4 regions of the Bacillus sp. GW821-FHT11D08 genome follow, and region 2 is predicted to be linked to each of the others. Evidence: riboswitches for the same ligand, from Rfam matches in the RefSeq annotation. Region 2 holds a riboswitch; each other region holds the start of a gene.
The links. A riboswitch is a leader RNA that binds a small molecule or an ion and turns the genes downstream of it on or off. The one in region 2 is predicted to bind thiamine pyrophosphate.
Positions count from the first base shown of each region.

Region 1 (7,608 bases), on a different contig from region 2:
CCGGGAACATGGAGCCATTCATTTCTTTCTTCTCCGTAAGAATATTCTTTCCCCGGTATTCCATTGCGGAAGGTTGAAAATTCAATTCCGGTTGAATCAGGATTCGTATCGAGTATGACAAATGAAGCTCCTGGTTTTAACACACGAAAAATTTCATCTATGATACCTTTGATACGCTGGTCACTATCCGTATTAATAAAAACATAACAGGCCATTGCAGCATCAACTGAGTGATCTGGTAAGAAGGAAAGATTATCGTGTTCAATTAAATGATAGTCCACATGAGGATGTTGTCTTTTTGCCTTTGCTATATCTAACATCTTCCTTGATTCATCGACTGCGATCACATTGCAGCCTATTCTGTCAGCCAGCCTATAAGCTACCTTTCCTGGACCGCATCCGAAATCGAGCACCTTTTTAATCTCCGCTTTATCAAAAGTACGAAAAACAAACTCAAAACCTAACGTTTGTTCTAAAACGTCGTTATAAGCATCGAATTTACCAGCAACACTGTCTTCTTTCCATGAAGTTTTCATTGAATTTCCTCCTTTTGCTCAGTTGAGAAATAATGAAACCACTTATTCCTGACGAAAAATTGATATATAGGAAGTAAACTTTGAAATAGAAAATGATCCATATCCCGTTTATATGCAATATGCTGGTATATACTGAAAAGGAAAAGAATCTGTTTCCAGTAATCAGGTAAATCAAGCATTTCAATATCGTTTTTAGTCATAGAAATTTGATCTTTCCTAAGTAATTCTTCGTACTTTAAGACTGTTTCAATGGACGGCCAGTTATTTCCCTCAGGCATTTTCGGAAATTCAAATTCCGGAATATCATGGTGATTTTCAGCTTCTTCAAGCACCGTTTTCGCCCATTCATGATCTAAATCATAAATATGGATTGATCCCGCATTATGAAAATATTCTCCGACTTCTACACGCAGTTCTCTGGCCATTAATTCCTGCATGAAGGTAAATGAGAAAAGATCACTGATCATCCCGCGAAAAGCATCATTTGCACGCATGACAGAAGACATGTATAATTCGCCTTCCCTCACAAAAAACTGCAAACCGATTGTGCAGGAAACATCTATATTTTCTAAAACGAAGAGTTCCGAAGCATCGAATATTTGAATAAATGCCCTTTTTGAATCAATATCTTCTTGTGTCAAAAGATTTTTTATTCTATTCCATTGATTTAGTTTTGCATTTCCGAATTCGAATATTTTAGGCCCGTACGCAGTGCCTGTTAATGTTTTTTTATTCATTGAGTATGAAGGCATTTTTTTATTGTAATAACTGATAAAATCTAAGTCGTTACTCCCCGATAAATACCATAGCACTTCAGCAAAATTAAACACGATATTGGTTTTTCTTGAGGATAAATAAGTGACACGTTCTATTGGATTTTCCAGAGTCAGATGGTAGTTCAATTGTTCTCTGCTTTTTTGTCCGCGCGGTGAATTGAAAAATTCAGGGTTGTGATAGATGTCATACAGCGTTTCCGTATATGCTTCATGAAAAGTTCTCTTTCTCATTGAGATTCCGCCTTATATGCTGCAAAGGTATTTTTAATGTTCTCTAATAAATCATCTGTATCTTTATAGCTGATGTACTCAACATCCGCCACTGCATGTAACCCTTGAATTAAGAAAGCATAATCCTTGTCCTTTTCTAGAAATAGCACGATCTTTTTTTTCAAGGCGGAAGCCCATCCAATTTCTATATGTGTTCCAGGAGAAGCGGGTGATCCGGGAAATGCTGCAAAAAGGTCGCAAGTACTTATTTCATCAAAATCAATTTTAGTGCATTGAAGGGGTGTCATGAAATCTTTCCCCCACCCTTCCCGCTTGTGAGCATTATGAACCAGCCATCCTTCATTCTCAAAAAAGGAAATTAATGATTCCAGCTTTCCCCTCTCATACGCACTCATCAATCCAGTTTTCTCATCTACTAAACTTTTAAAAGGCCCTGCCAGAAAAACTTTTTTAGTCGCCACTTCATATCACCCTTTCAAAATAAATAAAGCCACTTTCCTCTATGGAAAGTGGCTTAAATATAGATAAGATAAAGAATCTCTCTAATTTTTCACTTCCCTACGCTGGTATTAACCAAATCAGGTTCAAAGGGTCAGGACGTATTGTCTCTTCTCAGCTATTAAAGCTCCCCTAGTGACTTTTTATAAATATTTACTTTAATTCTATGCTATTCCATATAAATAGTCAAACAATGACTTTCCCTTCAATATTGCAGCTTACCCACTAGTTTTAAAACCTTCCGGCCTCTTTTTTCCTGCCAACGAATAAGGTCACGGCAACACTCGCTGAACTGACCAAAGTCCCCAGTACGGCAGCAAGAATTGTCAAAAAGCCATTGGGGATCAGAAATCCAATCGGAATGAGCCCCGCAAACGTGAGGACGATAAAACATTGATAGACTCCGGATATGATTCTCACAACCAAACTGCCAAAAAAGGACATGACGAATGGAGGAATGAACAAACATAAGATGATTCCGAGTGAGATCAATAAAATCATAGGCTCGTCAAAAGAAATGACACGATCGCCGGGAGACTCTTCAGCAGCCGCGAATACAGCAAATATAGACATTATCAGTGTAAGAAAAACAAGAAAAAACCTTTTCAGCAACGTTATGACTCCTTTTTTTATAAAAACGGGTATCTTTTTTTCAATCACAATAACCATTTTATGTTATCAAATGAAATAATATGAAGTCAAACCGAGTTCTGCACCTGATTTATTGGTTCTTATTTTTTTGATAATTTCCATATAATTGTCCGCAAGCAGCATCTATATCAATGCCAAATTGACTTCTGACGGTCACGTTAATTCCTGCTGACTTTAATTTTTTATAGAAGTTTACAACTTGTTTCTCATTTACTTCTTCAAATCTCATAGGTGAACTAACAGTCGGGTTATATCTAATGATGTTTACATGGAACAAGTTCCCTCTCTTATATCTGCTTCTTAAAAGATTTACTACTTCATTCGCATGATCAATAGAATCATTAACTCCCGGCAGCATAATATAAGCAATATAAACTTTTCTTGAGGTCACACGTATATGCTCATCTAATGTGTCCATTACCTCCAATAACGGGTAGCGTTCATTAATCGGCATTAACTTGCTTCGCTGTTCATTAAAAGGAGAATGTAATGAAAACGTCAGGTTGACCTGCGGATAATCCTGAGTGATTTTTTTAATGCCCGGAATAATACCTATGGTCGAAATAGATAACCTGCGAGGGCTTAAAGCAAACAACTTCGGATTTGTAAGCACATGTAAAGCATCAAAAACTTGTACATTCGCTAATGCTTCTCCCATTCCCATAAAAGAAATACTGTCAATTGAATGTCCTTTTAAGTGAAAGTACAAAATTTGGTCAGTCATTTCATCTGACGTTAAATTGCGTTTTAAACCAATATCTCCTGTTGCACAAAATTTACAGCCAAAATGACAGCCGCACTGCGAGGATATACAAAATGACTCCCAACCGGCTTTATATTTCATATTAACCGTTTCTATTTTTTCGTCTCCTGAAATTTCAAATAAGACTTTTGTAACTTGCTCAGAATGCTGCACTTTTAAAGGAGCAATATTTAAAATTGACTCTCCGAACTCCTCTATTAACAATTTTCTCAAGGATTTAGGAAGAACCGTTATTTCATTGAAATGATTTATTCTCCCTTGGAATACAGCATTTTTGATTTGATTCATTCTAAAATCAGGAAATTTATTTTGCTTCAGGAACTCTTGAATTCTTATATACTTGTTTTTTTGTTGCATGTTTTCTCATCCTTCCATAATACTCTTGTTTGTTTGAGTAAATAGAAGGGAGTGATCATCTAACCTTTTTTTAAAATCAGGCACAAAAAAACACCGACACAATTATCGGTGTTACGCTTAAATAACATCATGCACAAATAAACAAGGACATTATGTCATTGGATTATCGTTTATTTGACATAGAGAAAAAGCACCGATAACTGTTTTTGTATGGTGATTTGGCTTAAAAAAGGACAGACTGCTCCCTTTGTCCGCCAAGATGTTTCCAATTTTTGCATTTTTACCATACAAAATTCCATAAATCGTTATCATCGCTTTCACCTCTTTCTTGTCAATATTAGCAATAATCACCATATCATAAGGTTTCCCTTATGTAAAGCTAAACAAATGCTTACGCCCCCGCTAATGACAGTATTATATAACTTGCTTATTAAGCCTAATCCAAGTACAGAAAGCGCGCTGATCACATTTTTCACTTATCCGCGACGGAACATTTCTTATATAATGGGTGACCGGCAGCTGCCTGCTTGAATCCCAATCTTCCTATAGTGATTTTTTATATTCATGACAGTATGATGATTTGTCACTTCAGCAATCAGATCGTTTATTCGATCCAGATTAATCGGTTTATTTTCTGATAAGCTGCTGAAGCTTTCTCTGATTTCTTCAGGATAGACATTTCCGGCCATGCTTGACAGGCCGTTACACCCGTTACTCAGCATCTTCGGAAATTCAACGTCCCCTGCCGCAAACAAAATAAAGTGATCAGGGAACTCTGTTTGTTTATGACGCAGAACGTCTCCTCCTTCTTTCAGCCCCCTTATCCGGGGATGCCGGCTTATTAAGTCTTTAAGCGCTTTCTCACTCAGATTAAAACCGGTCCGGCCGGGGTTATTATAAAGCACAGCCTCTTTAGAGGTATGACTGAGAAGTTCGTCAACGTAATAAACGGCTTGCTGCTGTGTCGGTCTTATATAAGGAGGAAAACCAATCAGTACAGAATCAATATTGGTTTTCTCGATGTGTTTCATCAGTTTGACGGCATCACTGGTTCTTACGGCTGAAACACCGAACATCAGTTCAACATCTTCAAATTTTCGCTGATTAACATACTCAATGATCTGAAGACGCTCATCTATGCTGAGTGAATGCTGTTCACCAGTCGTACCGCATATGAGTAACGAATGGATACCGCTGTTTTTCAAATGTTCGACAATAGCATCAAATCCTTCTACATATAAACTTTCATCTTCATGAAAAGGCGTAGGGATAGCAACATTAAAATTTCGCATGAGAATGTCCTCCAAGTACATATTCTTGAATATCTGCAGAGTATCATATAACACTGTCTGACATTTAAAAAGGTACAGTTTCAGATAACTCAACATGTCAGATGTAAAGGCCGACACACAAAAAAAGCAGGCAAAGAGAGCCTGCTTCATTGCTTCGGCCATAATTGTTTTATCCAATTGGTTTTGGCGGGCTAAAATATTCAGACTCATCAACATTTGATGGATTCATTTAGGCACATGCCCTTATCAAAAACAATCTGGGTGCATATCCTGCTCCTAAAAGTCATTCATAAAGGGAGTTTAGATATGTATTATTATTATTATCCGTATTATGTATATGATTACAGACAGCAGCCTGATTTAAGTCAGGCAAATATTAAAATGCGAAGCCATTTATCTGCGATTCAACAAATTCCAATACACTCATCCTCCTTTCAACAATCAATGGCTGCGGTAGTGAAGCACTTGCAGGCTGTCAGCAGAGCACTCGCTCTGGGATGCGGTATGAGTTCAGAATTCAGATTTCTTCCAGACACTTGGGGATTACGAGAACTTCATACTGTACACGCGAAATATCTTACTCCGTTGAGCTATCACGTTTATTCCGCTTTAGGCGCAGCAGAGCTTCTCGCCGCCGGACAAGGCCGGGCTCCTCATTTTCCTCTTATGGTTGGCTGCATGAATTCAATACTTCGTCTATGGTCAAACTTCCCCGCAGCGATAGCAGACCTGAGAAGAGCAGCCGGTCACCAATACGCGTCATCTGTAGACGAGGCGGAAAATCTCCTAAGACCAATGGTTCCAGCCACACAACAGGCATTATCCATCAGTCAATCTGCAGTGAGTCCGGCTATTTGGCAGGCTTCCTTACGTGCCGCGCAGTTAGCTCGGGAAGTACGTCAGAATGTTGCACAATCAATGAGTCAGGGATCTTCTTATTAATTAAGCCAAAAGATTTTTTCGGCTTTACACAGTCACATAACCGGACTTATTCAACACAAAAAAGAGCAGTAAACACGTAAGTTACTGCTCTCCTCTGTCTATCCGCCGTTCATTTGTTTTACAATGTATTCAGCATCATTTCCTACACCTTGAAGCAGCGCTGAACCTCGCCTATGCTGCCAAGGCAAACCAATAAAATACAATCCTTCCGCAGCTGAAACACCCCGGTGATGTATAATTCGGCCTTCCTTATCCAAAACACCTTCTATTTTCATCCAACAAAGCGGATTCTTAAAACCAGTTGCCCAAATGATATTGTTTACTTCTAATGAAGATGAATCTTTAAAAATGATTTCATTTTGCTTTCCGGCTATGACTCTTTGTTTTAAGATGATCTTCTTCTGTCTTATTGCATGTTTTAATTCATACCCAAATATGGGGTCGCCTTTCTTCTGAATGAACTTGCCTAATATTGATGTATGACTTGCATGTAAAACTCCTAATTTATCAAACCACCAAAAGATGCTTCTTTTTCCAATCCATAAAGGGAAATAAACCGGTTTATTACTGCAAGCCAAATATGTAACTCTTTCTTTGGATAATTCAACAGCTATCTGAGCCCCGCTATTCCCGCCGCCGACTACCAGTACATTCCCAGGCGCCAGTTGTTTTGAATGTTTATATTGTGAAGAATGTAATTGATGAATATGATCGGCTACATCCCTTGATATTGATGGAATGTTAGGGGTATGAAAAGGACCTGCGGCCATCACAAGATTCTTCGTTTGATATTCTTCCCGGTTTGTTTTTATTAAGAAATAGTTCTTTAATTTTTGGACACTTATTACTTCTGTCCGTAATTGGATCGGGATTTCAAATCTTTCAACATATTTTTTCAGATAAGCAGCAATTTCATTTTTTGAAGGGAGTCCATGCTTGTCTCCTTCAAGCTGCATTCCAGGCAAAGAGCTGTACATTCGAGAAGTAAATAAAACCAATGAGTCATACCGGTTGTTCCAGCTTTCTCCCACTTCATGACTTTTATCCAAAATGATAAATTTTTGTTTCGACTTCTTTAGATAATATCCTACTGAGATTCCTGCCTGACCGGCTCCGATTACTATCGTGTCGTACATATGAATCCCCCCTCCGGTTTTATCTTAATTGTCAGCAGACAAAGTGAGTCCCTATTTCCTCCTTTAATGATGATGATGGTCACGCGGATTCTCAGTTTGGGCCTGACAAAGAATCGTATTGTCGTGATTATGCGCTGCTGTTTCCATTTGAATGGTTACATGTGTAATGCCTTTATCTCCAAGTTCATGTTCAATTTTGCGTAAAATACTTTCACTTTCAGAAATGGTCAGTTGATCGTTAACAACAGCGTGGCAGGAAAGAGCATTCAATCCGCTTGTGATAGACCATATGTGCAAATCATGAATGCTTTGAATTCCTTCTGTCTCTTCAATTGTATGAATGATGTCAGTGACATCGATATTTTCCGGAGTTCCTTCCATTAATACGTGAATGGAGTCTTTCGTCACATGGTAACCGCTTCTCAG
Region 1 covers NZ_JBXARS010000009.1:150,478-158,085, reverse strand. Annotated here, with positions in the region: gene AC1RRX_RS17400 (class I SAM-dependent methyltransferase) at 1-536, opposite strand, end outside; gene AC1RRX_RS17395 (thymidylate synthase) at 533-1,543, opposite strand; gene AC1RRX_RS17390 (TIR domain-containing protein) at 1,540-2,004, opposite strand; TPP riboswitch at 2,082-2,185, opposite strand; gene AC1RRX_RS17385 (YdeH family membrane protein) at 2,273-2,653, opposite strand; gene AC1RRX_RS17380 (Cfr family 23S rRNA (adenine(2503)-C(8))-methyltransferase) at 2,763-3,812, opposite strand; gene AC1RRX_RS17375 (hypothetical protein) at 3,963-4,166, opposite strand; gene AC1RRX_RS17370 (dihydrodipicolinate synthase family protein) at 4,310-5,104, opposite strand; gene AC1RRX_RS17365 (hypothetical protein) at 5,411-6,046, shown strand; gene AC1RRX_RS17360 (flavin-containing monooxygenase) at 6,145-7,182, opposite strand; gene AC1RRX_RS17355 (cation diffusion facilitator family transporter) at 7,246-7,608, opposite strand, start outside.
Region 1: another riboswitch for thiamine pyrophosphate. It lies ahead of AC1RRX_RS17390 (TIR domain-containing protein); the one in region 2 lies ahead of tenA (thiaminase II).

Region 2 (7,608 bases):
ACAGCGGAAATATGTGGCTTCTGTTGATTCTCTTTGCCGCGGGGGTCGTGCTGTATTTCTTCGGCAGGATCTTTAAACACCGTTCATTTGTGCAGTCGATGTCTAAAGGCACCGTGCAGATCGGCACGAGAGCCATTTTCACACTGATTATCGTGCTTGTCGCTTTATCGGAATCTCTCGGGGCGGAAAATATTCTCGGCGCGTTTTTGGCAGGCGTTCTGGTATCGCTTCTGTCTCCGAATAAAGAAATGGTGGAACAGCTTGATTCCTTCGGCTACGGGTTTTTAATTCCGATCTTTTTCGTCATGGTCGGGGTGAAATTGGACATTTGGACGCTTTTCCAAGATCCGAAAACATTAACGATGATTCCGCTGCTTCTGCTTGCGCTGTTTATCAGCAAAATGTTCCCGGTGTTTTATTTAAAGAAATGGTATGACAAAAGAACCGTGTTTGCTTCGGGCTTTTTGCTGACGTCCACGCTGTCGCTTGTTATCGCGGCGGCTACGATCGGAGAAAGGCTCCACATTATCAGCGCCAATATGTCCGGCGCGCTGACTTTAGTTGCGGTTATTGCCAGCATCATCACGCCGATCGGCTTTAAGAAATTATACAAACGGCAAAGTGCGCCGCAGGAAAAAAAGCGCATTACATTTATCGGCGCCAACCAGATGACGCTTCCGGTTACGCTGGAATTGCCCGATGAGGAATATGAAGTACGGGTCGTCCATGTGTATCAGGAAAATGCCGGGGAAACGCTTGCGGAATCCGTTTTTTCGGTTGACACGATTTCTGATTACGAGCCCGGAACGCTTGAGTCGCACGGTATTTTCAAAACGGATATTCTTGTCGTGGCGACGGGAAATGAAGATGTGAACGCTGAAATCGCCTTAATAGCGAAAGAGAAAGGGACTGAGCGTATCATCGCAAGCGTCGGCTCGGTTGAGCATGAAACAAAACTGAAAGAAGAGGGCATCAGTATTTTTTCTATCCTTCTGTCTACAAAGACGCTCTTGCGCGCATTAATTGAGGCGCCGGGCGTGATGAGCCTCCTGACGAATGAGGAGTCTTCGTTATATCAGATCAATCTGGAAAACCCGGCGTATAACGGCATCATTCTGCGAGAATTTCCGCTGATGGGCGATGTGATTTTCGTCCGGATTTTCAGAGGTGTGGACAGCATCGTTCCGCACGGAGACACGCGGCTGAAAACAGGAGACCGTCTCATCGTCACGGGCTCGCGCAACTACGTGTCGGAACTGAGAAAAATCCTTGAAGCTTGACCAAATTGCAATTCGTGATAATATAGAAGGCATAACAAATAAATCAATAATCGTATGACCACTAGGGGTGTCCTTCATAAGGGCTGAGATAAAAGTGAGACTTTTAGACCCTCATAACTTGAACAGGTTCAGACCTGCGTAGGGAAGTGGAGCGGTATTTTTTGGGGGTTCCTTTTATCCATTTAAATTCCAAACCACTTTTCCGATGCGGGAAGGTGGTTTTTTTTATTTTATCAGGGGGGAAGACATAATGACATTTTCTGAAGAATGCAGACAGGCGGCTGCCGAATGGTGGGACGGAAGTTTTGTTCATCCGTTTGTAACGGGAATCGGTGACGGAAGCCTGCCGATAGACCGTTTCAGCTATTACGTGCTGCAAGATTCCTACTATTTGACGCATTTTGCAAAAGTTCAGGCGTTCGGCGCCGCATATGCCGAAGACTTGTTTACGACGGGCAGGATGGCGGGCCACGCTCAAGGGACATATGAAGCGGAAATGGCGCTGCACCGCGAGTTTACGGAGCTTTTAGGGATTACGGAAGAAGAGCGTGCGGCATTTAAACCGGCACCGACCGCCTATTCTTATACGTCTCATATGTACAGATCGGTGATGAGCGGCAATTTTGGAGAAATATTAGCTGCGCTTCTGCCCTGTTATTGGCTATATTATGAAGTCGGCGAACACTTAAAGGAGTGCAAACCGGAGCATCCGATTTATGAAAAATGGATCGGTACATACGGCGGAGACTGGTTCAGACAGCAAGTCGAAGAACAGATCAGCCGTTTTGACGAGATTGCTGAAAACAGCACAGAGGACATCCGCGCGAAAATGAAAGAGAATTTTGTGATTTCAAGCTATTATGAATATCAATTTTGGGGAATGGCCTATCAAAAAGAAGGCTGGTCCGAGAAGGGCGGAAAAGAGGTGGAATCTTTTGGAGCTGCACGCGGTAACTGATAATCGCAAATCCGTTGCCGAGCTGGCCGAGGATATTCTTTCGATTCAGCGCGAAGTAAGCTTTATCCATATCCGTGAGCGGGATAAAACAGCGGGAGAAATCATGCAGCTTTTGTCCCTTTTGAAAAAGGGCGGTGCGGATAAGGACAAATTGATCATCAATGACAGGGCGGATATCGCGCTATTTGCCAACATACACCGTGTTCAGCTTCCGTCCCGCAGCTTTTCCGTAAAGCAGGTGCGAAGCAGATTTCCCCATCTTCATATCGGACGTTCGGTTCATTCGCTGAAAGAAGCCATCCAAGCTGAAAAGGAAGATGCGGATTATGTGGTGTTCGGCCATGTATTTGAAACCGAATGTAAACAAGGACTTGAAGCAAGAGGCATCAGCCTGCTTTCAGAGATCAAACGCACGCTTTCCATCCCCGTTATCGCAATCGGCGGAATGACACTGCAGACGATCGGACACACAAAGCAGGCGAAGCCGGACGGAATTGCCGTCATGTCAGGCATTTTCTCAGCTGAAAATCCTGAGGAGGCGGCAAAACGGTATGCACGCGCGGTAAGGGAGGCCGATTATGAAGAAGCACTATGATACGGCGGTGATCGGCGGCGGAATTATCGGGTGCGCCATTTCTTATGAGCTGGCGAAGACGCAGCAAAACGTTGTCTTGTTTGAAGCCGGAGAAGTCGGCCGAAAAACGACAAGCGCTGCCGCGGGAATGCTGGGCGCTCATGCGGAATGTGAAAACCGGGATGCGTTTTTTGATTTTGCCATGCACAGTCAAAGGCTGTATGAAGCGGCGGGGCAAGAGCTTGAGGAAGCTTGCGGCATTGACATCAGGCGCCATAACGGCGGAATGCTTAAACTGGCGTATACCGAAGAAGATATCGCCCGTCTGCGGAAGATGGATGATCTACCTTCCGTCACCTGGCTTTCAGCGGAAGATGCCCTTGAAAAAGAGCCTTACGCTTCAAAAGACATTCTAGGCGCAAGTTTTATAAAAGACGATGTCCATGTCGAACCGTACTATGTTTGCAAAGCGTATGCAAAAGGGGCGCGGCGCTATGGCGCTGACATATATGAGCATACACAAGTCACCTCCGTAAAACGAGTGAACGGAGAATATTGCATCACAACGTCCGGCGGGGATGTCTATGCTGACAAAGTCGCAGTTGCAAGCGGTGTATGGAGCGGCCGGTTTTTCAGCCAGCTCGGCTTGGGACAGCCTTTTTTTCCTGTAAAAGGAGAATGCCTTTCCGTGTGGAATGACGATACCCCGCTGACCAAAACCCTTTACCATGATCATTGTTATGTCGTCCCGAGAAAAAGCGGCCGGCTTGTCATCGGCGCCACGATGAAACAGGGCGACTGGAGCGATACGCCTGACATCGGAGGAATTGAGGCCGTCATTGCAAAAGCGAAAACCATGCTTCCCGCCATCGAACATATGAAAATAGACCGGTTTTGGGCGGGACTCAGGCCGGGAACAAGAGATGGAAAGCCGTTTATCGGGCGGCATCCTGAAGACAGCGGGATCATATTCGCCGCCGGCCATTTTCGGAACGGCATCCTGTTGGCGCCGGCAACTGCTGAAATGGTGCGGGATATGATCCTGGAAAGACAGATTAAACAGGAATGGGAAGAAGCGTTTCGAATTGATCGCAAGGAGGCTGTTCATATATGATCCTTCAGCTGAACGGAAAACAAATTGATTGGAATCAAAATGAGGGGACGGTTCAGGATTTGCTTGAATCGTACCAGCTTGATCAAAGAATCGTAGTTGTGGAGAGAAATAAAGAAATCATTGAAAAAAAGAATTATGAAAAGACGAGTTTGTGTGACCGCGATGTCATAGAAATTGTCCATTTTGTAGGAGGCGGATGAGGATGTTAACAATAGGCGGAAAACAGTTTCAGTCAAGATTGCTGTTAGGAACGGGAAAATATCCGAGTTTTGAGATTCAGAAAGAGGCGGTGGCCGTCTCGGAATCAGATATTTTAACCTTTGCGGTGCGGAGGATGAACATCTTTGAAGAGTCTCAGCCTAACTTTCTCGAACAGCTTGATTTGTCTAAATACACGCTTCTGCCGAATACGGCCGGCGCCGCAACGGCTGAAGAGGCGGTCCGAATCGCAAGGCTTGCCAAAGCTTCAGGGCTTTGTGACATGATAAAAGTAGAAGTCATCGGATGCAGCCGGTCACTTTTGCCTGATCCGGTTGAAACGCTGAAAGCATCAGAACAGCTGCTCGAAGAGGGATTTATCGTGCTTCCGTATACGTCAGATGATGTCGTGCTCGCAAGACGTCTTGAGGAGCTCGGGGTGCATGCCATTATGCCGGGCGCTTCGCCGATCGGTTCCGGTCAGGGAATTTTAAATCCGCTGAATCTTTCCTTTATCATTGAACAGGCGAAGGTGCCGGTCATTGTCGATGCCGGCGTCGGATCTTCAAAAGACGCCGCCTACGCGATGGAGCTCGGGGCAGACGGCGTGCTGTTAAATACCGCTGTGTCAGGCGCTGATGATCCGGTCAAGATGGCCCGGGCGATGAAGCTTGCCGTAGAAGCGGGCCGCCTTTCTTATGAAGCCGGGAGAATTCCGGTGAAAGATTACGGAACTGCAAGCAGTCCGCGAGACGGTCTTCCGGTATGACGGAGAGATATTCCAGACAGGAGCTGTTTCAGCCGATCGGTCCCTCCGGCCAAGAGAAGCTCCGGTCGTCTCATGCCGTGATTATCGGCGCGGGTGCGCTTGGGACGGCAAGTGCGGAGATGCTTGTCAGAGCAGGGGTCGGGAAGATAACGATCGCTGACAGAGATTATGTGGAGTGGAGTAATCTCCAGCGCCAGCAGCTTTATACCGAAGACGATGTCAGACAGGAAATGCCGAAAGCCGCGGCGGCTGAAAAACGGCTTCGATCTATAAATAGTGATGTAGAGGTCGAGGGATTTGTCATGGATGTCACTGCGGAAAACGCACCCGGATTGATTCGTGATGCCTCCCTCATCGTGGATGCCGCCGACAACTTTGAAACGAGGCTGATTGTGAATGATGCGGCTGTACAGAAAGGGATTCCCTTTCTGTACGGCGCCTGTGTCGGCAGCTACGGGCTCTCTTTTACCGTCATTCCCGGTGTCACGCCGTGCCTTCACTGTCTGCTTGAAACATTGCCTTTAGGCGGTATGACATGCGATACGGCGGGAATCATCAGCCCGGCTGTATTGCAGACGGCCGTTTTTCAGGCAGCAGATGCGCTGAAGCTGTTAACGGGCGGATCTATCGAGCATGTTCTCCGTTCCTTTGATTTATGGAAAAATGAACGGTCAGAAATAAACGTCGCCCGTCTTAAGTCGGCTGATTGCCCAAGCTGCGGCACAAACGATTTTCCGTTTTTATCCTATGAAAATCAGACAAAAGCGGCGGTTCTGTGCGGGCGGAACACGGTGCAGATCAGAACGGGGATCTCCGAGCAGGTTGATCTGCAAAAACTTGCGGGACAGCTCAGACGGACAGGGCTTGATGTTTCAGCCAACCCGTATTTAATTTCGTTTTGCACAGACAATTTCAAGATGGTACTGTTTCGTGACGGCAGAGCATTAATACACGGCACAAGTGATATCAGCAGAGCGAAATCCTTTTATCATAAATGGATCGGATAATGCGAAAGGAGAGAAAAACATCATGAGCATATGCAAAGCATTGACGATTGCCGGATCAGATTCAGGAGGCGGCGCCGGTATACAGGCGGATCTCAAAACCTTTCAGGAGCTCGGCGTTTTCGGGATGTCAGCCATTACAGCGGTAACCGCCCAGAACACTTTGGGTGTTCACGGCATTTATCCGCTCACCCGGGAAGCGCTGGGCAGCCAGATTGACGCGGTGGCGGAAGATTTGCGGCCTGACGCTGTAAAAACGGGAATGCTGTGGAGCGCGGAAATGATTGCGGAAATTGCGGAAAAAACGGATCAGTACGGGCTTGATCATGTCATCACCGACCCCGTCATGATTGCCAAAGGAGGTGCTTCCCTGCTGCGTGAGGAATCTCAGGCCGCGTTAAAAGAGCTGTTAATTCCGCGCAGCTATGCGGTGACGCCGAATGTTCCGGAAGCTGAGGTATTGACGGGAATGGAAATCCGCACGTTTGAGGACCGGAAAAAAGCGGCCGAACGCCTTTGCAAGCTTGGTGCAAAGCATGTCATCATAAAAGGCGGACACCAGCCTGAACAGGGGAGGATCGTTGATTTATTATTTGACGGTTCGTCTTTTACCCAAATCAGCCACGCTTATATTGACACCAAACACACCCACGGAACAGGCTGCACGTTCGCAGCCGCGCTGACGGCGGAAACGGCAAAGGGGAAAAACATTCAGACCGCGTTTGAGACAGCCGTCAATTTTGTGCGGGAAGCCGTGGAACATACGCTTGGCATTGGAGAGGGACACGGCCCGACCAATCATTTTGCCTTTAAAAGGAACAGTCTGCAGACGAGATAAAAAAGAGACCGCTTCAACATCCGCGGTCTTTTTCCCATGCTTTCAATCTGGACAAGGTTATGATATGATAAAAATTAAGATCAGGTACTAAAACTATGTCTTTAAGACGATTACAGGAGGCTTTATACATATGAATTTCTCACTTGAAGGCCGCAACATCGTTGTGATGGGCGTTGCCAATAAACGCAGTATCGCATGGGGAATCGCCCGTTCGCTGCATGAAGCCGGAGCGCGCCTCATTTTCACTTACGCGGGAGAGCGCTTGGAAAAATCAGTTCATGACCTTGCGGCTACATTAGAAAGAAATGATTCCATCATCCTTCCGTGTGATGTGACAAATGACGCTGAGATCGAAACTTGCTTTGCGAGCATTAAAGAGCAGGTCGGCGTGATTCACGGCATCGCGCACTGCATCGCGTTCGCAAACAAAGAAGAGCTTGTCGGCGAATATTTAAATACGAACCGCGAAGGATTCCTGCTTGCGCATAACATCAGTTCTTACTCTCTGACAGCGGTCGCAAAAGCGGCGCGTCCGATTATGACTGAAGGCGGAAGCATCGTTACACTCACTTACCTCGGCGGAGAGCGCGTCGTTTCAAACTATAACGTAATGGGTGTGGCAAAAGCGTCTCTTGATGCGAGCGTCAGATATTTAGCCGCTGACTTAGGAAAAGAAAACATCCGCGTCAACAGCATTTCAGCAGGACCGATCCGTACGCTGTCTGCAAAAGGAATCAGTGATTTCAACTCTATCCTGAAAGAAATTGAAGAGCGCGCGCCGCTGCGCCGCACGACAACACCTGAAGAAGTGGGCGACACGGCTGCATTCTTGTTCAGTGACCTGTCAAGAGGCATCACGGGCGAAAATCTTCA
Region 2 covers NZ_JBXARS010000002.1:214,908-222,515, forward strand. Annotated here, with positions in the region: gene AC1RRX_RS04665 (monovalent cation:proton antiporter family protein) at 1-1,280, shown strand, start outside; TPP riboswitch at 1,334-1,442, shown strand; gene tenA (thiaminase II) at 1,531-2,238, shown strand; gene tenI (thiazole tautomerase TenI) at 2,216-2,833, shown strand; gene thiO (glycine oxidase ThiO) at 2,817-3,926, shown strand; gene thiS (sulfur carrier protein ThiS) at 3,923-4,126, shown strand; gene thiG (thiazole synthase) at 4,123-4,893, shown strand; gene thiF (thiazole biosynthesis adenylyltransferase ThiF) at 4,890-5,900, shown strand; gene thiD (bifunctional hydroxymethylpyrimidine kinase/phosphomethylpyrimidine kinase) at 5,923-6,735, shown strand; gene fabI (enoyl-ACP reductase FabI) at 6,866-7,608, shown strand, end outside.

Region 3 (6,496 bases), 150 kb from region 2:
ATGACAGACCTCCTGTTCAATTTTAGATTGTCCAAAAGAAGACCCGTTATCATAGGAAAAAAAATTACTTGCGTAGCGGGACATGCAGCTATATTTTTCGGATCGTGAAAAAGTTCCTAAGCAGCCACGGGCCCGGTTTGAAACCGAGCGTTAATTGCCACGCGCCGATCGCCTGCAGTCCGAACTCCCGGACGAGAACCATTTTTTCACTCATGCTCCGCACATCCTCAAACCACACTTCATGCGTTCTTCCATTTTCATCAGTATACCGGAAGTAAGGGGAACGCTCCTGCTGGGAATAACGGATCACTGATTGGTGCTTCATGGCCGTTTCCATGGCGCGCTGATTGGAGATGGCGGATCCGATCGTTCCGGGACGGTACGGAATCACCCAATCATACCCGTATAGCGGAACACCGAGAATCACTTTTCTTCTCGGCACCCTGCTGATGGCAAAATTGATCGTTTGCCTGACCTCTGTCAAAGGCGCCACGGGTCCCGGCTCACTGCCGGCGTGGTGCCAGTCGTACGCCATAATGAACATATAATCGACCACGGCTCCGATTCCGCCGTAATCATATCCCCTCAGCCACGGCACTGCATCACTTGTTTTCGCCGGAACCGATATCGTTAACGCGAGCTGATGCTCTGAAAGCCGGGTTTTTAACTGCCGGAGAAATCCTGTGAAGAGGTCCCTGTCAGCTTCTCTGACCCGTTCAAAATCAATATTTACACCGCCGTATCCCTTTCTTACGGTTAAGGAGACGATATTGTTGACGAGATTCGTTCTTGCCGTCGGATTTTGCAGCACTTGATGGGCTAATTCCGGACTGAATCCCCCTTCTGTCAGATTCGTAATGACGGCAAGCGGACGCACTCTGTTCTGCCATGTGGTTTCTATTGCGGTTCTGTCGTTTAAATCGTTAATGATATCTCCATTCGGGCCAAAATGATATTCAAACAAAGAAATCGCCGAAGAATACGGCGCAAAATCATTAATTAGCTCTCTATCCGCTTCAGGCGTCCGAATGACATAAAATTGCAGGGTTCCCGCAAGATAGTTAGAGATATCAGGAATCTTCACTTTCATACCCGCCCGCAGCCGGTTCGGCGGAATATCCGGGTTTGCCTGCATCAGCTGCATCTGCGGCACATAAGCCTTACCTGCGATAACGGCATACGTATCATTCGGCTGAACCGTATATTCATTAAGAGGGATTAAAAGCGCCTGCCCCGGAACGATATTCGTTTCCTCAAGCCCGTTGACGCTTCTGATGCTGTCAACAGGGTATCCGTACTTTCTGCTGATGGAAAATAACGAGTCACCAGACTGCACTGTATGAACAAACATAGATGTCCTCCGTTTCCTTTTGATCAAAAGGGCTCTACTTATCTTTATGAATGATCATCCGGTCCGATTCCAAACTCTGTTTGAAGAAAGGCTGTTTACAAATCAGACATGATCAACTATGATGATGTCATCATAAAAAACTGTATAGGAAACGCACTAGGGGTGCTGTTATCGGCTGAGATAAAACATGCGGCAGGCATGTTTTGATCCCTTATAACCCGATCTGGATAATACCAGCGTGGGGAAGTGCAGATTGACCGGAGCGCAGGGTTTTTCCCCATGCGTTTTCGTTCTGCTGCTGCATATTCCCTCGGATATGCAGTTTTTTATTTTTCATTAAAAAACGGGGGAGGACACCGCAATATGAAACTTACGATCAATCGTCTTTCGTAAAATCAACTCTTTCATACAAACAACTATCCGATAAGAAAGCAGGAGATCACAATGAAAAATTGGAAAATGAGAGAAATTGTCGTCATGTCCGTCATCAGTGTTGTATTTGCTGTCATTTATTTAGTATCAACTCATGCAAGCAATATAGCGGCAGGGTTTTTCGGCCGGATGAGCTATGAACCGATTTACGGTATCTGGTTTATCGTCTCGGTAATTGCCGCGTACATTATTCAAAAACCGGGAGCGGCTCTCGTTTCTGAAATCATCGCCGCTTTTGTGGAGTGCTTACTCGGAAATCCGTCAGGACCGATGGTGATTCTGATCGGGATCGCACAGGGAATCGGTGCGGAAGCGGTCTTTTTTGCGACACGCTGGCGGGTGTATACCCTGCCCGTGCTTCTTTTATCCGGTATGGGGTCTTCTGTGACGAGCTTCATTTATGACTTGTTCGTTTCCGGATACTCTGTTTTGAATCCGGGTTTATTAGCCGTCATGCTTCTCATCCGTCTGATCTCAGGTGCGCTTCTTGCCGGCCTTCTCGGCAAAGCAATCAGTGATGCGCTGGCTTACACAGGGGTGCTGAACGGCATGGCGCTCGGAAAACAATTCAAGAAGAAAAAGAAACAGGTGAACCAAGATGCAGGCATCTGAGCCCCTTCTATCGGCCGGCCGTCTTACCTTTTCTTATGATCAGGATGAAAAGCCGATTCTTCAAAACGTGTCCTTTCAGCTCCGGAAAGGAGAGCGGGCTTTATTGCTCGGGCCGAGCGGATGCGGCAAAAGCTCGCTCGCTCTCTGTTTAAACGGTCTGTACCCGGAAGCATGCGATGGGGTTCAATCGGGAACCGTTTCTTTATACGGAACACCTCTTTCACATCTGACAGAACCCGCCGCCAGATCCATCGGCGTCGTGTTTCAAGATCCGGACCAGCAGTTTTGCATGCTGACGGTTGAAGATGAAATCGCCTTCGGCCTGGAAAATTTGCAATATACAAAAGAAGATATGGACGCAATCATCGATGACGTTTTGGCAAAATTAGAGATCACTCATTTGAAAACGCGAACGATCGCTTCGCTGTCAGGCGGTTCAAAACAAAAAGTGGCGCTTGCCTGTATCATTGCGATGGAACCGGAACTCATTATTTTGGACGAACCGACGGCACAGCTTGATCCATATTCCGCACGTGAATTGGCGCGGCTGATCAAAGATCTTCAAGCAAAAAAAGGCTTCGGCCTTCTCGTTATCGAACATCAGCTTGATCATTGGGCGCCGTGGATGGACAGGACGATTGTTCTTGACGAAACGGGTCAGAAGGTGATGGACGGAGAGACGGACGTTATCTTTGAAACAAAGATTGAAGAGCTGATGCAGCTCGGCATTCCGATTCCGCGTGTGATCTCATTGCAGGAGCACGTCAGCATTCCTTTTACATTGTGTAAAGAAAAGCTGTTTCAAGAATCTGTACCGTCTCTGCCCGAACCCCGGCCCGCCGCGCTTTCGGCAGAAGACGCGCTGAGCGTTCACGAGCTGTCATTCTCAAGAGGGACAGACGTCATTTTTCAGGATGTGAGCTTTTCCGTAAAAAAAGGTTCAATCACCGCGATTGCCGGCCCTAACGGAACAGGAAAATCCACGCTCCTTTCTGCCGCGGCCAAGCTCATCCGTCCGCTGGGCGGAGACATCAAAATAGACGGCAGACCGATTGATTCCTATTCTGAAAAAGAGCTGCGGCGGCTGATCGGATATGTTTTCCAAAATCCTGAACACCAATTTGTCACAGATTCCGCCATTCAAGAGCTGATGTTCGGTTTTGAAAGCAGCAGAGCCGCAAAGGAGAAAGCTCTTCAGCTGTTAACCCGATTCGGCCTGAGACGCCATGCCTCACAGCATCCGTTTTCTTTAAGCCAAGGACAAAAACGCCGGCTCAGCGTCGCAACGATGCTTATGCACAATGTGAACGTTTTGATGCTTGATGAACCGACTTTCGGACAGGATGCCAAAACGGCGCGGGAGTGTATGCAAATGCTCCGTGAGATTCAAAAGGAAGGAACGGCTGTTTTGATGGTGACACACGATATGGAACTCGTCTCAGATTATGCCGACACGATCCTTGTGCTCTGCGGCACGAAACTGGTATTCCGGGGAACTCCCGACGCTTTATTTTCTGATAACACCGGGATCGCCGAGCAGGCGCATTTGGCTTTACCGCTGCGGTATGAATGGATGAAACACGACAGGAGGCGGAGAAATGAACTTGCGGCTGGAGGCTGTTAACCCGTCAATAAAGGCGGCGGCTGTATTGTTATGCGTCATTATGCTGTCGTTTATTTATAATCCGTACACCCCTGCTTTGTTTTATATCATCATTGCGGGAGGCGTCCTCTCGGCGGGGCGTGTGCCGCTGAAAAAATGGCTGCTGTTCACGATTCCGTTTGTCATTCTGGCCTTCGGTTCTTTATGGACAGCCGCCGTATTCGGAAACGTCCCGACAACCGGAAGCAACCTGCTGTTTAAGCTCGGGCCGATTGCCGTCAACATTGATAACGCGGCGCTCGGGATTTCTATCGCGTTTCGTATTTTATGTTTTTCCGCTTTGTCGATGATGTTTCTTTTCACAACCGATCCGATTCTGTTCATGCTCAGTCTGATTCAGCAGTGTAAGCTGCCGCCCAAGCTTGCATACGGCGTTATCGCGGGGTTCCGGTTTCTCCCTCTTCTGAAAGATGAAATCCTGATCATCCGGCAGGCGCACAGAATCAGGGGCGCGGGGTCTGATTCCGGGCTGAAAGGAAAGCTCTCCGCCTTCAGGCGCTTCACCATTCCGCTATTGGCAGGCGCAATCAGAAAGGCGGAACGCACGGCGATCGCGATGGAATCTAAAGGCTTTACGGGGAGCCGAAACCGCACGTTTTACAGAACTGTTACCGTGCGCCGCGCCGACTGGTGCTTTTTCCTGCTCGTGCTTCTGTTATTCGGCGCAAGCTGGCTCATTTCATTGTTGTTTGTATAAAAACAGGCCGCCGGAGTGATTCGGCAGCCTGTTTTGTTATGTATGTTATTGATGATAATTGAGAGCCTGAGCGAGATTGGACTTGATCGTAATATCTGAGAAATTAATGCCGAGCTGTACGGCGGTTTGAGCGATTTCCGGCCTGATTCCGGATAAAGTGGACGTGACGCCGATCAATTTCAGCGCCTCAACTAATTTAAAAATCTGATGCGCCACCATCGTATCGACAACCACTACACCCGACAGGTCAATTAACAGATGTTCAATCAGCCGTTTTGCACATGTGCTCAGCGTATTTTCAAGAATGAATTTGGCGCGCTCCGTGTCAATATCGCCGACAAGCGGCAGCAGCGCCGTCCGTTTGCTCAGCGTGATAACCGGCGAGCTTAACTCCAAAATCATTTCTCTTTGCGCATTCAGCTGCATTTTTGAGTTATGCTCGGCATGATCGACAAACGTGTAAATCGTAAAATCAAATACTTGTACAATTAAATTCTCCCATTTCTTCCTTTCTCCCTGTGCAAACGAAGATTCATGTTTATCGGCAAACGCATCATAATAACTGATGTATAGTCTCCGGTTTCTCATGAATTCACGGACCACATACTGTACGGGAGTATCCAGATGCTTCTGGTCTTTCGCAAGCTCAATCACCCACTGCTCGAACTCTTCTAAAAATTCTTTTTTCGGCATGATATACATTTTATTAATATGCCGGTAAAATTCTTTATCCTGCTCCGTCAGTTCTTCTGTGATGACGGGATTTGTCAAAGAATAAATCGAATTCGGATCCGAATCTTCCATCGTTTCGATCCACTCTTTCGCAATTTGATCCACTTGTTCTGAAAAATAGTTGTATAATGCTTCACTTATCTTCATATCTCTTCTCCTTTCCCATTTCCAATTATACCGTCAGCGGATCATGAATGAAAATAAAAGCTGTTAAACTATCCATTTATTTGAAATTTTTTAGTGCGATAGATTACGCCTTTTTTATGAAAATGCTTCAAATGACTCTTTCCGGCCGGCATGCTCTGCCATAAAATAGTAGCAACACCCTTGTATCCACTCGCAAGCATAAAAAAGGAGGGCTTTTTTATGAATGGTGAAATGCATTTGATTCCTTATGTCACGGATGAACAGATCATGGAGGTGAACGAGCTTCCAGAGGGGATTAAAGTGATTAAGGCGCCAGAGTTGTGGGCAAAAGGGTTTAAAGGCAAGGATATTAAAATCGCGGTGCTTGACACAGGCTGCGACATCAATCATCCTGATTTGAAAGACCGGATTGTCGGCGGGAAAAACTTCACCGATGATGACGGAGGCAAAGAAGACGCGATTTCCGATTATAACGGACACGGGACACACGTTTCCGGAACGATTGCCGCCAATGATTCAAACGGCGGAATTTCGGGTGTCGCGCCGGAAGCAAGCCTTTTAATCGTTAAAGTTCTCGGCGGTCAAAACGGCAGCGGCAAATACGAATGGATCATTAACGGCATCAACTACGCCGTTGAACAAAAGGCCGATATTATTTCCATGTCACTCGGCGGGCCAAGCGATGTGCCTGAATTGAAAGAAGCCGTCACAAATGCGGTAAAAAGCGGTGTTCTGGTCGTTTGCGCGGCAGGAAACGAAGGCGACGGAGACGAACGTACAGAGGAACTGTCGTATCCAGCCGCTTACAACGAGGTGATCGCAGTCGGATCAGTCTCAATCGCCCGTAAATCGTCTGAATTTT
Region 3 covers NZ_JBXARS010000002.1:366,635-373,130, reverse strand. Annotated here, with positions in the region: gene AC1RRX_RS05615 (glycoside hydrolase family 18 protein) at 89-1,351, opposite strand; TPP riboswitch at 1,500-1,613, shown strand; gene AC1RRX_RS05610 (ECF transporter S component) at 1,796-2,395, shown strand; gene AC1RRX_RS05605 (ABC transporter ATP-binding protein) at 2,382-4,019, shown strand; gene thiX (HMP/thiamine ABC transporter permease ThiX) at 3,994-4,755, shown strand; gene AC1RRX_RS05595 (STAS domain-containing protein) at 4,801-5,634, opposite strand; gene AC1RRX_RS05590 (S8 family peptidase) at 5,854-6,496, shown strand, end outside.
Region 3: another riboswitch for thiamine pyrophosphate. It lies ahead of AC1RRX_RS05610 (ECF transporter S component); the one in region 2 lies ahead of tenA (thiaminase II).

Region 4 (7,608 bases), 400 kb from region 2:
CAGTTCCCGGCACGGTGCGTTTGTCTGATTCAGTTTTTGCACCTGATCCCTCAGATCACGCAATTGCCGGAAGCAGGCTCTGATCGTTTCTGTATCGTCTGTCAGGGGAGCCATCGTCATCAGGCCCTCTACAGAAATGTTTCTAAACTCAGAAAGCTCTCTGATAAAGGGGATGACCTCCTCTGTTTTCAAACCGTGCTTAGACGGCTCAAGCGAAGTATTCACCTGCACAAAACAGCGAACCGCATGCTGCGCCCGTTTTTCAATCTCTTTTGCCAATGACAGTCTGTCTAAGGAATGAATATAAGATACACGGTCAACGACGGCCTTCACCTTTCTGGACTGAAGACTGCCGATAAAGTGCCACTCCGGGCTGCCTTTGATGACTTCCTGCTTATGGATAAGCTCGGCATCCCGGTTTTCTCCCAGACTTGTAATACCGGCATCAACGGCCTCTTGAGCCCTTTCAGCTGATACGTATTTTGTAACCGCGATGACGGTAACATCTTCGGGGCTTCGGCCCGATCTGTTACATGCTTCGTTTATTCTTTCGTTTATATGTCGTAATTGATCAGCAACACGCAAGATCTTACGCCTCCTTCATTCCGATAAAGGACATCATGCGTCCCGTTTTCCCTTTGTCGCGGCGGTGTGAAAAGAATAGTTCACGCTCTCGTTCGGTGCATAAACCGCTGACTGAAATGTTTTCTTCCGGAATGCCGCAATGTATCAGAAGAAGACGGTTGACCTCTTTTAAATCAAGCTGATACTGGCCTTTTTCCGTTTCGCATATGGCGGATTCAGCCGTAAAAGGCAGCGCCCGCACTTCATTGATGACGCGGTCGTTGACTGTATAGCTTCCCGCGCTGATGGACGGACCGATGACAGCCTGAATATCTGTTAAACGGGAGCCTTCTTCGTTTACCCAGCGTTCCGTCATGATGCGTCCGATTTGTTTGACCGTCCCCTTCCATCCGGCATGGGCAGCGCCGATAATGGATTTCACCGGGTCATAAAAATACAAGGGCACACAGTCCGCAAAACAAAGGGCCAAAAAAAGATTCGCATCTTTCGTGTAGAGCCCGTCCGTCCCGCGGAATGCGGAAGAATAGTCTCTCGCTCCTTTTCCTTTATCCCCGGCTGTCACGCGCCGGACGCGGTTTTCATGTGTCTGGTCGGCGAACACCCAGGAATCCAGATCAGTACCGCATAAGGACGCTATGACTTCACGGTTTGTCACAACATCATGAGCTTCGTCCCGGACGTGCAATCCGGTATTTAATGACTCATACGGAGGATTGCTGACCCCGCCGTTTTTCGTCGTGAATCCGGCGATGACCTTTGTGTTAAGCTGATTCACACAGTTCCAGTCTTCTATCATGAGTGCCGAGGGGGTGGTAAGACTAAACGGGTGATATGTATTCATGGAGATCCAACCTTTCGACAAACATTAAAAAAGCGTAATTTCCCACTCATTTTAACACAATTTTAAGCATACGTTTAGCGGCTGATTGAAAAATGAGATAAATAAATGTGCCGGAAACATTGAGATTTCCGGCTTTTTACAAGTAAAGGGAGGATTACGCTCCCCCCTTTGGTTCGTTTACACGCACTAAGATGACATCTTCCCCAATTTTAACTATATTTCGCCAAGGAATGATCATTTCCTCTTCTTTTCCGAAAAAACCGAGAACTTTTCCGCTGCCGCCTAAAATAATCGCCTGAATTTTTCCCGTTGTCACGTTAATATCAATATCACCGATGCTCCCGAGTTTTTTTCCGTTCGACACGTTTACCACATCTTTTATTTGAAATTCAGATATGCTGATCATCCGTATCACGCCCTTTGCCCGTTCTTTTTCCTATTATATGAACGGCCGGGCTGAACCTTGTCACATCGGGCAATCTTTTTTGCGGCTGCACCAGCCGAGGATAAATCTCAGCATAATTTTCGTATAGTCCATAAGCTCATCAACGGACACTTCCTCGTTTACGGAGTGGGCGTTTTTTAAATCGCCGGGACCGTATATGACGCTCGGAATCCCGGCATGATAAAGCCACCCTCCGTCAGTTACGGTTTGGGAAACATCAATGACGGGCTCCTGTTTTCTGACGGCTGAGTGTGATGCAGCCAAGACAGAAACTGCCGGATGATCCGGGTCGATTTCCAGCGCCGGGAACACCTCTCCTCTGTCTTCAATCATCGAAGATCCGCCCCATTTGAACACCGGCCTGTTTTCTTTGAGCCACAGATCACTGTCAGCGACACGATTAATATAGTCTTCGATTTCTGCGGCTGCTTGTTCGTGCGTTTCGTTCGGATAAAAGTGGACGGTGATCCATAACCGGCATTCATCGGCGACAAACGCTGCGTGTCTTCCGCCTTCAATGACGGCAGGGTTGATCGTATTGGTGCCGGGCGCAAAGCCGGGGTAGCTTTTCGTTACCGCCCAGTGGCGCTCCAGCTCTCCCAAGGCAGTGATGATTTTCGCCATTTTTTCGATGGCGCTCGCTCCGAATGTGCCTCCGCCCGCATGAATCATATTGCGCCTCATGCCGTCATGAAATGTTTGTTTGCTTTTCAATTCTATCCAGCCGGTGATGACTCCGCCCTGCCCTTGAATATGCAGGCTGCTCGTATCCGCGACAACGGCAAAATCCGCGTGATAGCCGCGTTTGCAGCATTCCAGCGTCCCCGCCTCACCGACTTCTTCTCCGATTACAGACTGTACAATGAGGTCGCCCGGAAGCTCAATGCCGGCATCATGGATCAGCTTCAGAGAGAAAAGAACACACGCCAACCCCCCTTTCATATCAGCGGCGCCCCTTCCGATCAGCATGCCGTCTTTTACGATCGGCTGAAACGGGTCAGAGTGCCAGTCTTCGCCCCCGGCTTCTGCCACATCAATGTGTCCGTTTAAAATCAGGCTTTGATGCCTGCTTGAATCTGTCCCTTTTAAAACACCGACTACATTCGGATCTTCCGGATACACATCCCACATATCGACCGAGCAGCCCGTTTCTTTTAAAAAGCCGGCCACCCACTTTTGGGCTTCTGCCGTATTTCTTGCTGGCGGGGCCGGAGTCGGAAAGGCTATCAACCTTTCAGCAATATGTATGAAGTCATTCCGCCGTTTTTCCGCCTGGTGTAACAGCATATCAATCTGATGCATTAGAAATCTCCCCTTTGGCTGTATCAAAAAAACCGTTTCATTCATGAAATGAAACGGGTAAAAAACGGATCTTCCTCCGCTTTTTTCACCGCTTCCCTCCGCCGGCATGATCCGGATCAGGTCCTTTAAGGGTTGAGACAACGTCTCTCTCAGCCGCATGGCAGCACCCCCAGGGTGAATTTATGTTATTTTACGGATGATGCCTCTTTTGCACGTGTTAAAAACGGGCGGCCATTGTTCCATAAGACATTGACAGGCATATCGAAAAACGCTGTAAGCCGCTCGTCAGAAAGCATGTCCCTGATTTTCCCGGAGGCGAACACCTCGCCCTGTTTTAAAAGCAGCGCCTGATCAAATACCGGCAGAATTTCTTCAGCGTGATGGGTGACATAAAGGATGGACGGCGCATTTTCTTTTTCGGCGATCGACGTAATCGTGTCCAGCAGCTGCTCCCTTGCCATAAAATCAAGACCCGTCACGGGTTCGTCCAAAATCAGCAGTTCCGGATCAGCCATAAGCGCCCGCGCAATCAGCGCTCTTTGTCTTTCCCCTTGTGATAATGTTTCATAGCGTCTGTCGGCGTAACTGATGGCGCCCAAATCCTTCAGAAGACCGATCGCTTTTTCCCTTACCTGCTCACTTGGAGTTTCGTACAGCCCGATTGAGGCGTACGCGCCGCTGAGGGCGATTTCAAAAGCGGAGTCCGCGGCATATAATTTGTGCTGAAGACCTGCCGAAACAAGGCCGATTTTCCTTCTGAGCCTGTCACCGAGCTCAGTTTTGCCGAATTGATGGCCGAGCACCTGCATCTCTCCTGAAGTGGGGAAGTAATAAGAGCATAACATATTCAGCAAAGCCGTTTTTCCGGCTCCGTTTAATCCGTACAGCACCCAATTTTCGTTTTTCTCGACGCGCCAGTTAATATCTTTCAAAATCCATTTCCCGTTTCTTTTTAATGACACACTGTCCAGCTGTAAAATCATTGCAGTTTCCCCCGTTTACTTTATTTAAATTTTCTAAAAACTTTTACACATTAGAATACATCACTTTTTTGCAAACGTAAACCATCGCATGAAAAAAGCCTTTAAACAAGGTTTAAAGGCTTTTTCCGTTATTGATGGATATTCTTATTCATTTGTTTAATGGCTGCCTTTTCAAGCCTTGAGACCTGAGCTTGGGATATGCCGATTTCTTCAGCGACTTCCATTTGGGTTTTCCCTTGGAAAAAGCGCTTTCGCAAAATCATTTTTTCCCGTTCGTTCAGTCTTCTCATGCCTTCTTTCAGAGCCAGCTCCTCAATCCATTGTGTATCCTTATTGCGCTCATCGCTGATCTGGTCCATCACGTAAATCGGATCGCCGCCGTCATTATAAATCGGCTCAAACAGTGAAACCGGATCCTGGATGGCGTCAAGGGCAAACACAATTTCTTCATGGGGCACTTCAAGAACTTTGGCGATTTCCTCTGCTGTCGGCTCCCTGCTTGTCTCACTGATTAACCGCTCTCTTACTTGAAGCGCTTTATATGCGATATCGCGAAGCGACCTCGAGACGCGGATCGGATTGTTATCCCGCAAATATCTGCGGATTTCTCCGATGATCATCGGTACAGCGTATGTTGAAAACTTAACATTATGGCTTAGGTCAAAATTATCAATGGATTTCATTAGTCCGATGCAGCCGACCTGAAATAAGTCATCAACATACTCTCCTCTGTTGTTAAACCTCTGAATGACGCTTAAGACAAGGCGCAGATTGCCGTTTACAAGCTTTTCCCTCGCTGAATCATCGCCCTCATCCTGTAATTGCCTAAACAGCTTTCTCATCTCTTCATTCTTGAGCACCGGTAATTTGGAGGTATCCACCCCGCAAATTTCGACTTTATTTCTTGACACGTTTTTCCCTCCCACTAGGAGCTGCTGTACAACGTTAAGTATCTCCTCGGGTGGGAAAAATATGCACCGCCATTTTACAGAAATAAACATCCGGCGACGGCAATCCTTGCGGCAGTAAGGGCTGTCAGATGGAAAAAATTTTACACCATTTTGTTAAACTCTTTTCTCAGTCTTTTGATAATCCGCTTTTCGAGCCGGGAGATATAAGATTGTGAAATCCCCATCATGTCGGCTACATCTTTTTGAGTTTTTTCTTCTTCTCCGACAAGCCCGAAACGCAGTTCCATAATCTGCTTTTCTCTTTCGTTTAATTGCTCAAGCGCTTTTTTCAAAAGTTTTTTATCCACATTGGCTTCAATGTCTTTTGTAATAATATCATCATCTGTGCCGAGCACATCCGAAAGCAGCAGCTCGTTTCCGTCCCAATCAATATTCAGCGGTTCATCAAAGGACACCTCTGAACGGATTTTATTGTTTCGGCGCAAGTACATTAAAATTTCGTTTTCGATACATCGCGACGCGTAGGTGGCGAGTTTGATTTTCTTTTCCGGATTAAAAGTGTTTACCGCTTTGATCAAACCGATGGTGCCGATGCTGATTAAGTCCTCGATGTTGATGCCGGTATTTTCGAATTTGCGGGCAATGTAAACGACAAGACGTAAGTTTCTCTCAATCAGGATGGCCCGCGCCGCCTGATCCCCGCTCGGCAGCTTTAATAAGAGCACCTGCTCCTCTTCTTTAGACAAAGGCGGCGGCAGCGCCTCGCTTCCTCCTATGTAATACACTTCATCGCTTTTCAGTCCGAGTTTCATCAGCCATTTATACCACAAATATGTCAGACGCAGCTTAAGTTTTTTCATCTTCCTCCCCCTTCTAAATACAACGCGTTTTGAGTATGATGAATAACAGACTTTTCGTCAGGAAACATGTTTTACAGCCTTCCCTGTCAGCATCTTCGGATGAACGATTCCGTCAAATTCACCGTCCGCGGATAATGGTTTCGTGCTGATGCCGATCAGGCATTTTTCACAAGCGATCATTTCGTCTTTTGTTAAAATCGTGACGTAATCCGGCTTTAAACAGAGTAAAAATTGATTGTCCTGGCCGACGCCCCTGTATGGAATCAGCCTCAGCTTATCCGCATGGCGGAACGAATCATCAAGCTGCTCTATCACTTCAAGCGGGCTGGCGGATTTGATGAGGTCCGTTTCCTTTTCGCTGAGAATCAGAGCGAATTTGTCAATGTGAAGGATCATGACCGGCGTTTTCGTCAGCGGATCATACAGCTGATTCCCGGAATCCACCAATCCTTTCGCGCGGATTGTCTGTCCGCTGAATTCCGCCTGCACCATGACAAGTTCATCGTACTGAATGGACTTCGTCTCGATGTCTTCAATTCTCTTTTTCGAGAAAAACCATATGGCCGGAAATCCGATAACTACAAACATCCAGCTGATCGGGTCGCCGAATCCGGTCTGGCTTGTGACCATTACCCCTTGCTGCACAATTGATTCTGTCTGCAGCAGGGAATGTACGCCGATCATTCCCCCGCCGACGAGAAAAGTCGCGAAATAAAAGGCGAACAAATTTTGAAAAAAGTATCGGAACCGTTTAAAGCCAAAAGCCGCAAGCACGATGACTACTGAAAACGCCATTTTTCCCGCCGGATGCTCCACAAAGGGAGAAACAGGCGTAAACATCAGAAGCACAATGGCTGACCCGATGAAACCGCCGGCGGCCACTCTTCTTTTTTTCACCTGGCGTTTTAAAATAAAGGCGGTCAATAAAAGCAAAAGAGAATCAAAACAAAAGTTCAACAGCCAAATGACATCCAGATAGATTTTCACATCTGACCCCTTTCCTCTTTTGTCTTACTTATCTGTTTCTCTCTCTTGTTTCATAAGTATAAAGCAAGCTCTGTGGGAAAGTCTGTCAATTAATGTTGAGGGTAAAGTACAATTTTTAAGGGATAACCGTTTTATTTGTCGAGGGCCGAAAGGGTTGCTTTCCTATTGTCCGTTTCAACTAAAAAAGCGCTGCCGTGATCTGGCAGCGCTCTGTTTTTACTCATTGATATAAAGTTTCCCTTTAGCCGTCTGTCTCGTTTCATTTCCGTAGTCATCTCTTGCGATAACGTCAATTTTTGCTCCGCTTGCTTTGATGGAAGAGGTCGCCGTCCAGTAACCCTCATATCGTCCCGGAGAAATTTCTCTCAGCGGAAGCTCTGTTGCGTTTTGGCTCCCAGCCCGGGCGTTTGTCAGAGGCAGACGGATAACGAAGGAAGCGTCTAATTTCTTTCCGCTTGAAAAAGCGATTTTCACTGATTCTCCGGCTTTTAATTCCTTATCCGCTCCGGGAACCAATCCGGAAATGACGGGAGCATTGTAATTGACATCGATTACCGTCTTTTTCGTTGTTTTGTTACCCGCTTCATCTGAGGCCGTGACCTTGATCTCATTGCTGCCGTTTTCCAGAAGGGTTCTCGCTTGATAAGAACCGTTATTTACTTCAGCTTTTTTTCCGTTCACCTTTACCCATTCT
Region 4 covers NZ_JBXARS010000002.1:615,139-622,746, reverse strand. Annotated here, with positions in the region: gene AC1RRX_RS06680 (YggS family pyridoxal phosphate-dependent enzyme) at 1-585, opposite strand, end outside; gene pgeF (peptidoglycan editing factor PgeF) at 590-1,426, opposite strand; gene AC1RRX_RS06670 (YlmC/YmxH family sporulation protein) at 1,581-1,832, opposite strand; gene AC1RRX_RS06665 (acetylornithine deacetylase) at 1,893-3,173, opposite strand; TPP riboswitch at 3,250-3,354, opposite strand; gene AC1RRX_RS06660 (ABC transporter ATP-binding protein) at 3,359-4,156, opposite strand; gene sigG (RNA polymerase sporulation sigma factor SigG) at 4,285-5,067, opposite strand; gene sigE (RNA polymerase sporulation sigma factor SigE) at 5,208-5,927, opposite strand; gene spoIIGA (sigma-E processing peptidase SpoIIGA) at 5,985-6,914, opposite strand; gene AC1RRX_RS06640 (S8 family peptidase) at 7,131-7,608, opposite strand, start outside.
Region 4: another riboswitch for thiamine pyrophosphate. It lies ahead of AC1RRX_RS06665 (acetylornithine deacetylase); the one in region 2 lies ahead of tenA (thiaminase II).